2 regions of the Streptomyces sp. NPDC101151 genome follow, and region 1 is predicted to be linked to the other one. Evidence: predicted binding sites of a transcription regulator. Region 1 holds the regulator's gene; the other holds the start of a gene.

What was found. Region 1 encodes HrcA, which represses chaperone genes, less so after heat shock. Its sites were predicted from a motif close to TTNGCACTCNGNNNNNCNGAGTGCNAA; they were not measured.
Positions count from the first base shown of each region.
Region 2: the regulator HrcA is predicted to act here: its motif matches at 2,612-2,638, upstream of groL (chaperonin GroEL).

Region 1 is NZ_JBIWPP010000013.1:23,099-30,933, forward strand. It holds gene ACIRU3_RS23825 (Uma2 family endonuclease) at 1-441, shown strand, start outside; gene ACIRU3_RS23830 (DUF3097 domain-containing protein) at 419-1,285, opposite strand; gene ACIRU3_RS23835 (MBL fold metallo-hydrolase) at 1,320-2,054, opposite strand; gene hrcA (heat-inducible transcriptional repressor HrcA) at 2,252-3,268, shown strand; gene dnaJ (molecular chaperone DnaJ) at 3,269-4,405, shown strand; gene ACIRU3_RS23850 (nitronate monooxygenase) at 4,506-5,624, shown strand; gene ACIRU3_RS23855 (16S rRNA (uracil(1498)-N(3))-methyltransferase) at 5,621-6,361, shown strand; gene ACIRU3_RS23860 (VOC family protein) at 6,377-6,769, shown strand; gene ACIRU3_RS23865 (hypothetical protein) at 6,711-7,103, opposite strand; gene ACIRU3_RS23870 (hypothetical protein) at 7,436-7,835, shown strand, end outside.
Region 2 is NZ_JBIWPP010000007.1:226,472-234,306, forward strand. It holds gene ACIRU3_RS16255 (Scr1 family TA system antitoxin-like transcriptional regulator) at 1-102, shown strand, start outside; gene ACIRU3_RS16260 (DUF397 domain-containing protein) at 86-298, shown strand; gene groL (chaperonin GroEL) at 827-2,449, opposite strand; gene ACIRU3_RS16270 (cold-shock protein) at 2,823-3,029, opposite strand; gene ACIRU3_RS16275 (ubiquitin-like small modifier protein 1) at 3,473-3,748, opposite strand; gene thrC (threonine synthase) at 3,745-5,028, opposite strand; SAM riboswitch class I at 5,046-5,187, opposite strand; gene ACIRU3_RS16285 (glucosyl-3-phosphoglycerate synthase) at 5,346-6,290, shown strand; gene ACIRU3_RS16290 (trehalose-6-phosphate synthase) at 6,377-7,795, shown strand; gene otsB (trehalose-phosphatase) at 7,822-7,835, opposite strand, start outside.

The DNA of each region.
Region 1 (7,835 bases):
GCTGTCCAGGACCAGATCCCTCGGCGACAGTGGCGGCGACTTCAGACCCAGGACATCGCCATCCTCGAAGAGACCAGCGAGCCGCAGCCCGACCTCGTGGTGGTCGAGCGTGGCGCTGGACCCGGTCAAGGGAGGTTGATGCCGTCTGAGGTCATCACCTTGCTCGTGGAGGTTGTCTCCAAGACAAGCGTGGACCGGGACTACGGGGTCAAGCGTTCGATCTACGCAGCGGCAAAGATCCCCGCTTACTTCATCATCGACCCCGTCATGGGCCAGTGCGTACTGCTCACCGAACCGACGGGTCACGGAGAGGATGCGGATTACCGGTGCCAGCGGGTCACCAAGTTCGGCGACCTCACGCCATTGGAGCCCCTTGGTATCGAACTGGACACCAGCGAGTTCGCCACGTACGAGAAGGTCAGGCCCCACCGCTGGCCGTAACGAAGTCGATCAGCTCCTCCACCCGCCCCAGCAACTCCGGCTCCAGGTCCTTGTAGGACCGCACGCACGACAGAATCCCCTGCCAAGCGGCCCCCGTGTTCTCCGGCCAGCCCAGCGCCCGGCACACCCCCGTCTTCCAGTCCTGGCCGCGCGGCACCCGGGGCCAGCCGGGGATCCCCAGGGACGACGGCTTCACCGCCTCCCAGATGTCGATGTACGGGTGGCCGACGACCAACGCGTGCTCACTGGTCACGGACTCCGCGATCCGCCACTCCTTCGTGCCCGGCACCAAGTGATCCACGAGCACACCCAGGCGCGCGTCCGGCCCCGGCCCGAACCCGGCCACGATCGACGGCAGGTCGTCCACGCCCTCCAGGTACTCCACGACCACGCCCTCGATGCGCAGGTCGTCGCCCCACACCTTCTCGACCAGCTCGGCGTCGTGCCGGCCCTCGACGTAGATACGGCCGGCCCGGGCCACACGCGCGCGTGCGCCGGGCACGGCCACCGAACCGGATGCCGTCCGGGTGGGCCGCACCGGACCCGAGGAGGCCTTCACCAGGGTGACCGCCCTGCCCTCCAGCAGGAAGCCGCGCGGCTCCAGCGGGAACACCCGGTGCTTGCCGAACCGGTCCTCCAGCGTCACCGTGCCCGCCTCGCAGCGGATCACCGCCCCGCAGAACCCGGTACCGGGCTCCTCCACCACCAGCCCCGGCTCGGCCGGTACCTCGGGCACGGGCCTGGGCTTCTTCCACGGCGGGGTCAGGTCGGGGGTGTACGTACGAGAGCGCGGGCCCGAAGGGCCCTCGTCGGAAGGGCGGTGGCGGGAGACGGGTGGGCGCATTCGGATGACGATAGGAGAACCGCGGGACCCGCACTCACGACACGCCGAAACGTGCTGCCAGCTCGTCGCGTTGCCGTCGTACGAACGCGGCGTCCACCACCGCTCCGTGACCGGGCACGTACAGTGCGTCCTCGCCGCCCAGGGCGAGCAACCGGCCGAGCGCGTCCGGCCATCGCGACGGTACGGCGTCCGGGCCCGCCTGGGGCTCGCCGGACTCCTCGACCAGGTCGCCGCAGAAGACCACCTCCGGCCCGCCGGAGGCCGAGCCGGGGACGAGGACCGCGAGATCGTGCGCCGTGTGGCCGGGGCCCACGTTGGCCAGCAACGCCTGGCGGCCGTCGCCGAGGTCCAGCGTCCACTCGCCCGAGACCGGATGCCGGGGCGGGACCAGGGCGTCCACCGCCTCGTCCGCGTCCGACTCCGGCAGGCCGTTCCTGATCGCGTCCAGGCGCAGGTCCTCGCGTTCGTGCGCGAAGACCGCGTCGATGCCCACCGCCGCGTACACCTCGGCCCCGGCGAAGGCGGCCGCGCCGAAGACGTGGTCGAAGTGGGGGTGGGTGAGCGCGAGATGGGTCACACGGTGCCCCGCCAGCTGCTGTGCCCGCGTCCGCACCCGCTCGCCCTCGGCCAGACTCGACCCGGCGTCCACCACCAGCGCCGTGCCCGCGCCGACGACCAGGCCCGCGGTGCAGTCCCAGCCGGGCAGCCGGCACCGCCCGACCCCGGGCGCCAGCCGCTCCCACCCCAGCTCTTCCCAAGTCACCGTCATACCGCGACGCTAGCGGTACAACCTTCCCCCGCTCCCGGCTTCGCTCGGGCGGGGGGGACCCATCGGCAGGACCGACCTTGCCCAGTGAGTACCCCACGGCCGTACACTGGGCCGGGGATCGCTGGCACTCGGAGACGCAGAGTGCCAGGTGGGTGACGCGAAGGGCCGAGGGGAAGACATGCGGGAGGTGCGCGCGGATGCTGAGTGAACGCAGGCTTCAGGTGCTGCGCGCCATCGTCCAGGACTACGTGGGCACCGAGGAGCCGGTGGGATCGAAAGCGCTCACCGAGCGGCACAACCTCGGCGTCTCCCCGGCGACCGTGCGCAACGACATGGCTGCCCTGGAGGACGAGGGGTTCATCGCCCAGCCGCACACCAGTGCCGGGCGCATCCCCACGGACAAGGGCTACCGGCTGTTCGTGGACAAGCTCGCGGGCGTCAAGCCGATGACGCCGCCCGAGCGCCGGGCCATCCAGAACTTCCTGGAAGGCGCCGTCGATCTCGACGACGTCGTGGCCCGCACGGTACGGCTGCTCGCGCAGCTGACCCGGCAGGTCGCCGTCGTGCAGTACCCGTCCCTGACCCGCTCGACCGTGCGGCACGTGGAGCTGCTCTCCCTCGCGCCCGCGCGTGTGATGCTCGTGCTGATCACGGACACGGGCCGGGTGGAGCAGCGGATGGTCGACTGCCCGGCGCCCTTCGGGGAGGCGTCCCTGGCGGACTTCAGGGCCCGGCTGAACAGCCGGGTCGCGGGCCGCCGGTTCACCGACGTGCCGAGTCTGGTCGAGGACCTGCCCGATGCCTTCGAGCTCGAGGACCGCGGTACGGTCTCCACGGTGCTCTCCACACTGCTGGAGACACTGGTCGAGGAGAACGAGGAGCGGCTGATGATCGGCGGTACCGCCAATCTCACCCGCTTCGGACATGATTTTCCCCTCATGATCCGGCCTGTCCTGGAGGCCCTCGAGGAGCAGGTCGTGCTCCTCAAGCTCCTGGGCGAGGCGAAGGATCCGGGCATGACCGTGCGCATCGGGCACGAGAACGCCCATGAGGGACTCAACTCCACCTCCGTCGTGTCGGTCGGCTACGGTTCGGGCGGCGAGGCGGTTGCCAAGCTCGGCGTGGTCGGACCGACCCGCATGGACTATCCGGGAACGATGGGAGCGGTACGCGCAGTGGCACGGTACGTCGGACAGATCCTGGCGGAGTCGTAAGTGGCCACGGACTACTACGCCGTTCTCGGCGTGCGCCGCGACGCGTCGCAGGATGAGATCAAGAAGGCGTTCCGTCGGCTCGCGCGCGAGCTGCACCCGGACGTCAATCCCGACCCGAAGACCCAGGAGCGGTTCAAGGAGATCAACGCCGCTTACGAGGTTTTGTCGGACCCGCAGAAGAAGCAGGTCTACGACCTCGGCGGCGACCCGCTCTCCCAGGCCGGCGGTGCCGGTGCGGGCGGCTTCGGGGCCGGTGGCTTCGGCAACTTCTCCGACATCATGGACGCGTTCTTCGGTACGGCGTCGCAGCGCGGCCCGCGCTCGCGCACCCGGCGCGGCCAGGACGCGATGATCCGGATCGAGGTCGAGCTGGACGAGGCGGCCTTCGGGACGACCAAGGACATCCAGGTCGACACCGCGGTCGTCTGCAACACCTGCAACGGTGAGGGCGCGGCTCCCGGCACGTCCGCCCAGACGTGTGACATGTGCCGTGGCCGCGGTGAGGTCTCCCAGGTGACCCGGTCCTTCCTGGGCCAGGTCATGACCTCCCGCCCCTGCCCCCAGTGCCAGGGCTTCGGCACGGTCGTGCCGACCCCGTGCCCGGAGTGCGCGGGCGACGGCCGGGTCCGCTCCCGGCGCACCCTCACCGTCAAGATCCCGGCCGGTGTCGACAACGGCACCCGGATCCAGCTCGCCGGCGAGGGCGAGGTCGGCCCCGGCGGCGGTCCGGCCGGTGACCTGTACGTCGAGATCCACGAGCTGCCGCACCAGACCTTCCAGCGGCGCGGCGACGACCTGCACTGCACGGTCACGATCCCGATGACGGCGGCGGCCCTCGGCACCAAGGTGCCGCTGGAGACCCTGGACGGCATGGAGGAGGTCGACATCCGGCCCGGCACCCAGTCCGGCCAGTCGATCCCGCTGCACAACCGGGGCGTCACGCATCTGCGCGGCGGCGGCCGGGGCGATCTGATCGTCCACGTCGAGGTCATGACCCCGAGCAAGCTGGACCCCGAGCAGGAGCGAGTGCTGCGCGAGCTGGCGAAGCTGCGGGGCGAGGAACGGCCGCAGGGACAGTTCCAGCCCGGGCAGCAGGGGCTGTTCTCACGGTTGAAGGACGCGTTCAACGGGCGCTGAGGCTCTCGGAGGGGGTGCCTCGGCACCCCCTTATGCCCGCGGCCTATGCCACGGGAAGCCCGGATTCGGACTTGTTCAAAGGACGTGACAACATGCCGTCATGTCCTCCGCACTGACCGATCTCTTCCCCCAGCCGATCGTGCAGGCCCCCATGGCGGGCGGTGTCTCCGTCCCGCAGCTCGCCGCCGCCGTGTCCGAGGCGGGCGGTCTCGGGTTCCTCGCCGCCGGATACAAGACCGCCGACGGCATGTACCAGGAGATCAAGCAGCTGCGGGGGCTCACGAGCCGGCCCTTCGGCGTGAACCTCTTCATGCCCCAGCCGGAATACCCCGGTGCGAACACCGGCCCCACCGGAGCGGCCAATGCCGTGCCCCCGTCGGGCGCCGTCGAGGTCTACGCCCATCAGCTGGCCGGTGAGGCCGCCTGGTACGAGACCGAACTGGGCGACCCCGACAGCGGCCGGGACGACGGCTACGACGCAAAGCTCGCCGTCCTCCTCGACAACCCGGTGCCGGTGGTCTCCTTCCACTTCGGCGTCCCGGGCCGGGAGGTCCTGGACTCCCTGCGCCGGGCCGGGACCTTCACCCTGGTCACCGTCACCACCGCCGAGGAGGCCCTCGCGGTCGAGCGGGCCGGGGCGGACGCGGTGATCGCGCAGGGCGTGGAGGCCGGCGGTCACCAGGGCACCCACCGGGACATCCCGGAGAACGACGGCTCCGGCATCGGCCTGCTGTCGCTGGTCGCGCAGATCCGGGAGGCCGTGAGCATCCCGGTCGTCGCGGCCGGCGGCATCATGCGCGGCAGCCAGATCGCCGCCGTCCTCGCGGCGGGCGCGAGCGCGGCCCAGCTGGGCACGGCGTTCCTCGCCACCCCCGAGTCAGGCGCCCACGCCCTGCACAAGCAGGCGCTGACCAACCCCCTGTACGCACGCACCGAGTTGACCCGCGCCTTCTCCGGCCGCCCGGCGCGCGGACTGGTCAATCGCTTCCTGCGCGAGCACGGCCCCTACGCCCCCGCCGCCTACCCCGAGATCCACCACCTGACCTCGCCGCTGCGCAAGGCCGCCGCCAAGGCCGGTGACGCGCAGGGCATGGCGCTGTGGGCGGGCCAGGGACACCGGATGGCCCGGGAGCTGCCGGCCGGGGAGCTGGTGGGGGTGCTGGCGGCCGAACTCGCCGCCGCTCGGACAGCGTTGTCGGCCGGAGGTGACGGGCGATGACCGCCCCGGTCTTCGTGGTGGACCGACTCGAAGGCGTCGGGCCGGAGTTCGTGCTCGACGGGCCCGAAGGACGGCACGCCGTCTCCGTGAAGCGGCTGCGGCCGGGCGAGGACGTCGTCCTCACCGACGGGCGCGGCCGCTGGGCCGAGGGTGTCGTCAAGGCGGCCGAGGGCAAGGACCGCCTGGTGGTCATGGACCTGGAGTCCGTCCACGAGGAACCCGAGGAGTCCCCCCGTATCACCGTCGTCCAGGCCCTCCCGAAGGGCGACCGGGGCGAGCTGGCCGTCGAGACGATGACCGAGGTCGGCGTCGACGCCATCGTGCCCTGGCAGGCGTCCCGGTGCATCACACAGTGGAAGGGCGACCGCGGTCAGAAGGCGCTCGGCAAGTGGCGGGCCACCGCCCGGGAAGCCGGCAAGCAGTCCCGCCGGATCCGCTTCCCCGAGGTCGCGGACGCGGCGACGGCCAAGCAGGTTGCCTCACTTCTGGCCAAGGCGGACTTCGCGGCCGTACTCCACGAGAGCGGCGACGAGCGGCTCGCCACCGCCGAACTCCCCACCGAGGGCGAGATCGTGCTCGTCGTCGGCCCCGAGGGCGGCGTCTCGCCCGAAGAGCTGGCCCTCTTCGCTCAGGCGGGCGCACACCCTTATGTGCTCGGCCCCACCGTGCTGCGCACCTCCACCGCCGGCACCGCCGCCGCGGCACTCCTCCTGGGCCGCACCGGCCGCTGGTCCTGACACCTGGGGAACACGATGGAACTCGCCCAGATACGGCTCCTGGTCACCGACTTCGCCGCCTGCTACCGCTTCTACGCCGAGGTCCTCGGCCTCAAGCCGCAGTCGGGCGCGACCGAGGGCCCGTACGAGAAGTTCAGCCCGCACGCCGGCTCCGCCGGGATCGCGCTGCAGGACCGCGCCATGATGGCCGAGATCCTGGACGAGCTGGGCGACACGGCGACGGGCCACCGGTCCCTGGTCGTCCTGCGCGTCGACGACCTCGACGCCTACTGCGAGCAGATCACCGCCCGCGGCGCCACCCTCGTCCACGGCCCGGCTCCCATGACCGACCGCATGCGCGCGGCCCACCTCAGGGACCCGGAGGGCAATCTGGTGGAACTCCAGGAGTGGCTGCTGCTGCGCGGCTGACGGCGACGGAGGGCAGCAGCTCCCACCCGTCCAGCTCGCCGGCCGCCCACCCGCGGCTCCGCACCTCGTCCACGAAGGCCCGTACGACACCGGGTTCGTGCAGATTGACCGAGTGCCCGCGTCCATCGGCGACCAGCCCGGAATGGCTGTAGCCCATGCCACCGCCGGCGACCCGCCCCGCCCCGTTCCGGAACACGATCAGGGTGGCGGCCCCGTCCCGGTACAGGGCCAGCACCTCCCGGCAGGGCGCACCGACCGTGTGCCGGTGCCGGACGGTCCACCGGTGGACGGTCCCCTCCACCACAAGGCGCCTGAGCCTGCGTTCACTGCGCATCCGGCCAGGCTAGGCGGCCGGGCAGCGCCCCGCCTCGGGTTTTCCGCGGGAATCGGCTGGACGTCCGCACGGCGCACGGCGAAGGAGCGGTGCGCTGTGCCCGGGTCCCACAGCTCCACCCACTCGCCGGCGGCTCCGAAGGACAGCACCGGGTGGCCTCTGACCACCGGGTCGTTGTCGACGGGGACCGGGCGCGCGACAGGGCGTACACGGACGAGCGTCCCGTGCAGGCCGAAGTGGGCCCGTGTGTCATCCGATGGTGACGTCTCCGAACTGACGAGTGGCCATATGCGGCCTTCCGCCGTGCGCGGGCCGGTGGCACGCTGCCCTCCATGGGGGTATTGAGGCGGATTCGGCGTCGGCCGCGACCCGTGCGCGTGCTGGCCGTGGCAGGACTCGCGGTGGCGAGCGTGGGTGCGGTGACGGCGTGCCGGCCGGGGGATCTCAGCTCGGCCTCGGCGGCGTACACCACCGACCAGACCGCGACCGCGAAGCTGAAGCGGCAGCATGTGGACGTCAGTTGGCTCTCCTGCACCGGGAACTACGGCAAGGGCGGCTACACGCCCGGGAAGCCCCCCTCGCCGACCGAGTCCACCGTCGTCTCCGTCGACTGTCAGGGGCAGACCACGGACGGGCGGAAGATCACCGTCACCGGGAAGGTGACCAAGGCGGTCGACGGCGCCTGTGTCCGCGGGGATCTGACGGCGAGGGTCGGCGGCAGGCAGGTGTTCC
Region 2 (7,835 bases), on a different contig from region 1:
CTGACCTACGATTTACTCCGGGCCAGCGCCCTCTCACCTCGGGAATCCCTGGCCCTGATCGAGTCAGCGGCAGAGGATTACGCCCATGAAGATCAGCTCTGAGCACGTCCTGGACACAACCACCTGGCGCAAGTCCAGCTACAGCGGCGGCGAAGGAGGAAACTGCCTCGAAGTAGCCGACGGCCACTCCACCCTCGTCCCTGTCCGCGACTCCAAGGCCCCTCACGGCCCGAAGCTCGTGTTCCGGCCGGACGCCTGGTCGGCCTTCATCGAAAACCTCAGACGCCTCGGCGCTTGAGCCTCGGGCGTCGAGCCCCGAGACCTGTTTTCAAGGAATGGGTGGAGGGCCTCAACCCACCCTCCCACCCGGCGAGTTGACGTGACGCATTCGGTTTGCCACGCACAGTTACGATCGCCTAGCGTGCCCGCATAACGAACAGCCCCCACCAGGCGCTACCAACACCTGCGGGGGCTTGACCAACGAGATCGAAAGCAGTCGATCCCATGGCTGATGCCAAGCTTGGTGCTGCCCCCCTGCCCGCGCACGCGACCCCGCACCCGATGGCCAATCCGGGTTACGGCAAGCGCTCCGCGCCTGACCAACCCGCGACAACAGCACCGTCGTTGTCTACAGCGAGCCCAAAGACGGCATCGTCTCTCACTCCTGGGGTTCCCCTGTGGAGGTCCCCGACCCCGTCGGCCTCACCCTCGACACTTCGGAGCTCAAGGAGTACGCCGACTGAACACGCCCGAGGGCGGCACCCCCAGCCAGAAGCTGGAAGCACCGCCCTCGGTCCGTAGGACAGGCGATCAACCGTCAGGTCGATCAGAAGTCCATGTCACCGCCCGGCATGCCGCCCGGAGCGGCCGCGGCGGCCTTCTCCGGCTTGTCGGCGATGACGGCCTCGGTGGTGAGGAACAGCGCGGCGATGGAGGCGGCGTTCTGCAGGGCAGAGCGGGTCACCTTCGCCGGGTCGATGATGCCCTCGGCGATCATGTCGACGTACTCGCCGGTGGCGGCGTTCAGACCGTGACCGACGGCCAGGTTGCGCACCTTCTCCACGACGACGCCGCCCTCGAGACCACCGTTGACGGCGATCTGCTTCAGCGGGGCCTCCAGCGCGAGCTTCACGGCGTTGGCGCCGGTCGCCTCGTCACCCTGCAGGTCCAGCTTCTCGAAGACCGAGGAAGCCTGCAGCAGAGCCACGCCACCACCGGCGACGATGCCCTCCTCGACGGCGGCCTTCGCGTTGCGGACGGCGTCCTCGATGCGGTGCTTGCGCTCCTTGAGCTCCACCTCGGTGGCGGCACCGGCCTTGATGACCGCGACACCGCCGGCGAGCTTCGCCAGGCGCTCCTGCAGCTTCTCGCGGTCGTAGTCCGAGTCGCTGTTCTCGATCTCGGCGCGGATCTGGTTGACCCGGCCGCCCACCTGCTCCGAGGAGCCGGCACCGTCGACGATGGTGGTCTCGTCCTTGGTGATGACGACCTTGCGGGCGCGGCCCAGGAGGTCCAGGGTCGCGTTCTCCAGCTTGAGGCCGACCTCCTCGGAGATGACCTCGCCGCCCGTGAGGATGGCGATGTCGCCGAGCATGGCCTTGCGGCGGTCGCCGAAGCCCGGGGCCTTGACGGCGACGGACTTGAAGGTGCCGCGGATCTTGTTGACGACCAGGGTCGACAGGGCCTCGCCCTCGACGTCCTCGGCGATGATCAGCAGCGGCTTGCCCGACTGCATGACCTTCTCCAGGAGCGGGAGCAGGTCCTTGACGGAGCCGATCTTGGAGTTGGCGATGAGGATGTACGGGTCCTCGAGCGACGCCTCCATGCGCTCCATGTCGGTCGCGAAGTAGGCGGAGATGTAGCCCTTGTCGAAGCGCATGCCCTCGGTGAGCTCGAGCTCCAGACCGAAGGTGTTGCTCTCCTCGACGGTGATGACGCCTTCCTTGCCGACCTTGTCCATGGCCTCGGCGATCAGCTCGCCGATCTGGGTGTCGGCGGCGGAGATGGAGGCCGTGGAAGCGATCTGCTCCTTGGTCTCGACGTCCTTGGCCTGCTCCAGCAGGGCGGCGGAGACGGCCTCGACGGCCTTCTCGATACCGCGCTTCAGAGCCATCGGGTTGGCACCCGCGGCGACGTTGCGCAGACCCTCCTTGACCAGGGCCTGGGCGAGCACGGTCGCGGTGGTCGTACCGTCACCGGCGACGTCGTCCGTCTTCTTGGCGACTTCCTTGACCAGCTCGGCGCCGATCTTCTCGTACGGGTCCTCGAGCTCGATCTCCTTGGCGATGGAGACACCGTCGTTGGTGATCGTGGGGGCGCCCCACTTCTTCTCGAGGACGACGTTGCGGCCCTTGGGGCCGAGCGTCACCTTCACGGCGTCCGCGAGCTGGTTCATGCCGCGCTCGAGGCCGCGCCGCGCCTCCTCGTCGAACGCGATGATCTTGGCCATGTGAAGTGGTCCCTCCAGGACTGGGGGTGATTCCTTCGGACCGCGCCCGCGCCCGCGACGGACGGCTCGCCGACCTGTGGTTCCTTGCCCCACCTGGCCTGCGGGCCTCACCGACCCGGTCCTTCTTTGTCACTCTCACCTTCAGAGTGCTAACGCCAATGATTAGCACTCGCCCCGTCCGAGTGCAAGAAGCACCCGCGAAGCGGACCCCTTGAGGGGTGGCGGTCGGGCGACGGGCGGGCGCAAGCGCCTCGGGAGGATCCGCAGGTGGGCGGCGCTCCCCGTACCGGGGCAGACCGAAGGGCCCGTACCCCGGGAGGCACGGGCCCTTCGAAGATGAACAGAAGAACGTCGCTGTCAGTCGACGCGTGCGTCAGCTGGTCGCCAGTCGGACCATGTCCGCCTGCGGACCCTTCTGGCCCTGCGAGATCTCGAAATCGACCCGCTGCCCCTCTTCCAGGGTGCGGTAACCGTCCATCTGGATCGCGCTGTAGTGGACGAAAACATCCGCACCACCGTCGACCGCGATGAAGCCGTACCCCTTCTCCGCGTTGAACCACTTGACGGTGCCCTGAGCCATGCCTAACTCCCCTATTACTGGCCCTTGCACAGATCCACACTTCGCGGACCCGGGTCAGACCTCACCCCCCATTGGTCGGGGGCGTGCGCCGGAACGCGTCGACCGCGGCTGAATGTATCTGTCCAACTGCCGTCTGCAACAGGTCAATCGGACGAGAATTCTGGACGAGCCCGGTCCGGAATCTGGCGAGAATTCGTCCGAATTCAGGGCAAGTCGGGCCCCATAAAGGGAGCATAGGCCGCATATGACCCGCCCACTTTGGCTACTTCTTGTCGGGGCGTACGGCATGATTCCGGGGCCTGCGACCCGCAGATCCGGAACGCGTTCCCCAACTGTACCGCGCTCAATCACACTGAATTGCCCCCTCCGCTTCTCTCACGGAGGGGGCAATCCGATGAACAATCGGTAACCGGGGTTACCGAAGGTAATGATCGGTCATTCGGTCATCCGCCGGCGACGGCAGGAATGATGGAGACACCGGCACCGTCCGGGGTCGCGGTTTCCAGGCCCTGCTCGAAGCGGACGTCGTCGTCGTTGACGTACACGTTGACGAAGCGGCGCAGCTTGCCCTGGTCGTCCAGCACCCGGGCGGCGATCCCGGTGTGCTTCTTCTCCAGGTCCTCGATGACCTCGGAAAGGGTCGCGCCCTCGGCGGCGACCTCGGCCCGGCCGCCGGTGTAGGTGCGCAGGATGGTGGGGATGCGAACGGTCACGCTCATGCGAGGCCAGCCTCTCGGAAGGAGTCCAGGGTCGGGCGGATGGTGGCGGTGAGGCCGGTGCCGGCCACCGCGTCGAGGGTCTTGAGGCCGTCGCCGGTGTTGAGGACGACCGTGGTGAGCGACGGGTCCAGGACGCCGTTCTCGACCAGCTTCTTCGTCACGCCGACGGTCACCCCGCCCGCCGTCTCGGCGAAGATGCCCTCGGTGCGGGCCAGCAGCTTGATCGCGTCCACCACCTGCTCGTCGGTCACGTCCTCCACCGCACCGCCGGTGCGGCGCGCGATGTCCAGGACGTAGGGCCCGTCTGCCGGGTTGCCGATGGCGAGGGACTTGGCGATCGTGTTCGGCTTCTGCGGGCGGACCACCTCGTGTCCGGCCTTGAAGGCGGTGGACACCGGCGAGCAGCCCTCGGCCTGCGCGCCGAAGATCTTGTACGGCCGGTCCTCGACCAGACCGAGCTTGATCAGCTCCTGCAGACCCTTGTCGATCTTCGTGAGCTGGGAGCCGGAGGCGATCGGGACCACGATCTGGTCCGGGAGCCGCCAGCCGAGCTGCTCGCAGATCTCGTACGCGAGGGTCTTCGAGCCCTCCGCGTAGTACGGCCGCAGGTTGACGTTGACGAAGCCCCAGCCCTCGCCGGCCGGGTCACCGATCAGCTCGGAGCAGAAACGGTTCACGTCGTCGTAGTTGCCCTCGATGCCGATCAGCTCGCCGCCGTAGACCGCGGCCATGACGACCTTGCCCTGCTCCAGGTCGTGCGGGATGAACACGCAGGAGCGGAAGCCGGCACGGGCCGCGGCGGCGCCGACGGCTCCGGCCAGGTTGCCGGTCGAGGAGCAGGAGAGCGTGGTGAAGCCGAAGGCGCGCGCGGCCTCCAGCGCCTGGGCCACCACCCGGTCCTTGAAGGAGTGCGTCGGGTTGCCGGAGTCGTCCTTCACGTACAGCCCGCCGGTGACGCCCAGCTCGCGCGCCAGGTTGTCGGCCTTGACGAGCTTGGTCCAGCCCGGGTTGATGTTCGGCTTGTCGGCCACGTCGGCGGGGACGGGCAGCAGCGGCGCGTACCGCCAGATGTTCGCCGGGCCGTCCTCGATGCGCTTACGCAGCTCTTCGGTTTCGTACGCGGAGAAGTCGTAGGCGATCTCCAGCGGGCCGAAACACTCCTCGCAGGCGAACACGGGTCCGAGGGGTACCCGGTGACCGCATTCGCGACAGCTGAGGGCGGCGGCAGGACCGAGGTCTACGGTGGGATTGCTGGTGCTTGCAACTGTCTGCACAGCCATGGAGGCGAGGCCCTTTCTCCTCATCTTCCTCACGACGCATCTCGCCGTGAGACGGATTTGGCACCTTCCCTAGCCGGGAGCCTCGCTGGAGAACGAGAACCGACTGGAGGGTTGCCGGGGCTTCATCGGGCCGTGTCCCTCTGCCCCTCTGGATGAGCTGTATGTGGTTGTAAACGCTCTTGAGTCACGACATGCGATGGTCATCGGCGTTGTTCAAGACTGTAACCGAAGGCCAGGACAGTTGAGATAGTCGTCCGAACCGCGAGATGGATCACAAGGTCACACCGAGTGATCACGACAGTGAGGAGCCGCAGACCGTGCTGGAAGAAGTCGAGCGCTGGCTGGCCACCCGCTCCTGGTCCGTGGCCGATCGTCCCCTGCACCGGATACTGGCCGCCAAGCAGCGCACGGGCCAGTCCGTCTCCGTCGTCCTGCCCGCGCTGAACGAGGAGGAGACGGTCGGCGACATCGTCGCGGTCATCCGTCACGACCTCATGCAGCAGGTCCCGCTGGTCGACGAGATCGTCGTCGTCGACTCCGGTTCCACCGACCGCACCGCGCAGGTCGCCGGCGCCGCGGGCGCCCGGGTCGTCCACCGCGACGACATCCTCCCGCGCCTCCCGGCCGTCCCCGGCAAGGGCGAGGTGCTGTGGCGCTCCCTGCTGGTGACCAGCGGGGACGTCGTCTGTTTCATCGACGCCGACCTGAAGGACTTCTCCTCCGACTTCGTCTCCGGGATCGTCGGCCCGCTGCTCACCGAACCGGGCGTCGATCTGGTCAAGGCGATGTACGACCGTCCGCTCGCCGGCGCGGCGGGACAGGGCGGCCGGGTCACGGAACTCATGGCCCGCCCGCTGCTGAACATGCACTGGCCGCAGCTGGCCGGATTCGTACAGCCGCTGGGCGGCGAGTACGCGGCCCGCCGCTCGCTGCTGGAGCAGCTTCCGTTCCCGGTCGGTTACGGCGTCGAGCTGGGCATGCTGGTCGACTCCCTGCACCTCGTCGGCCTGGACGCGCTGGCCCAGGTGGACGTGGGGGTGCGCAAGCACCGCCACCAGGACGGGCAGGCGCTGGGCCGCATGGCCGCGGCGATCTACCGCACGGCGCAGCTCCGGCTCGCCCGCGGACACCTCGTACGGCCCTCCCTGACCCAGTTCGAGCGGGGCGCGGAAGGGTTCGAGCCGCGCACCTACTCGGTGGACACCGAGGAGCGGCCGCCGATGGCGGAGATCGCGGAGTACGCGGCGCGCCGGGTGGCGTGAGGGGCGCACGAGAACGGCTGTATACAGCCCCCTTCCGGGGCAGACCGTACGTTTGAGCGTTTCCGGGCCGGGCTAGGTTGAGGCGTATGGCTTCCACCCACGGTGCTGAGGTGCTGGTCGCGTCCAATCGCGGCCCGGTTTCGTACGAGGTGCGCGAGAACGGCTCGCTGTTCGCCAAACGGGGCGGCGGCGGGCTGGTCTCGGGTCTGTCGGCCATCGGGCCGGACAGCAACGCGGTGTGGGTGTGCGCCGCGCTGGGCGAGGGCGACCGGGAGGCGGTGCGGCGCGCGGGCGAGGGGCTGCTGCCGGCCGAGGAGACCGGCGGGCAGCGGGTGCGGATGCTCGGCATCGACGCCGACGTGCACGCCGACGCGTACAACGGCATCGCCAACTCGGTGCTGTGGTTCGTCCACCACATGCTCTACCAGACCCCGCTGGAGCCGGTGTTCGACGCGGAGTTCCGGCGTCAGTGGGCGTCGTACGAGGCGTACAACCGCGCCTTCGCCAAGGCGCTGGCCCAGGAGGCGGCCGAGGGCGCTGCGGTGCTGATCCAGGACTACCACCTGGCGCTCGCGCCCCGGATGCTCCGGCAGCTCCGCCCCGACCTGCGCATCGGCCACTTCTCGCACACCCCGTGGGCCCCGCCGGACTACTTCCGCCTGCTGCCCGACGACATCGCGGCCGAGTTGCTGACCGGCATCCTGGGCGCGGACCGGGCGGCGTTCCTGACCCAGCGGTGGGCGGACGCGTTCGTCGACTGCTGTCACGCGGTGCTGGGCCCCGGCATTCCCTCCGGGACCCGGATCGGGGTGCACGGGCTGGGGGCCGACGCGGACTTCCTGCGGGAGCGGGCGCACCGGCCGGACGTGGACGAACGGATGGCCGCGCTGCGGGCGGAGATCGGCGAGGGGCGCCGGGCGATCGTCCGGGTGGACCGTACCGAGCTGTCCAAGAACATCGTGCGCGGCCTGCTGGCCTACCGGCAGCTGCTGGAGGACCACCCCGAATGGCGCGAACGGGTCGTCCACGTGGCCTTCGCCTACCCGTCCCGGCAGGATCTCGCCGTCTACCGCGCCTACACGGCCGAGGTGCAGCGGGTGGCGGACGAGATCAACTCCGCCTACGCCACACCGGGCTGGACCCCCGTCGTACTGCACGTCAAGGACGACTTCGCCCGCTCGCTCGCCGCGTACCGGCTCGCGGACGTGGCGCTGGTCAACCCGATCCGGGACGGCATGAACCTGGTCGCCAAGGAGGTGCCGGTCGTCTCCGACGAGGGCTGCGCGCTGGTGCTGTCGCGGGAGGCCGGGGCGTACGAGGAGCTGGGCGAGGACGCGATCGTGGTGAACCCGTACGACATCGGCGGGACGGCCGGGGCGTTGCACGAGGCACTGAGTCGGCCGGCGGGCGAGCGGGCGGAGCGGTCCAAGAGGCTGGCCGCCGCCGCCACCGCGCTGCCGCCCGCTCAGTGGTTCCTGGATCAGCTGGGCGCACTGGACGGGTGACGGCCGGGCACCCGGCCCGGCCGTGCTCAGGACATGTGTG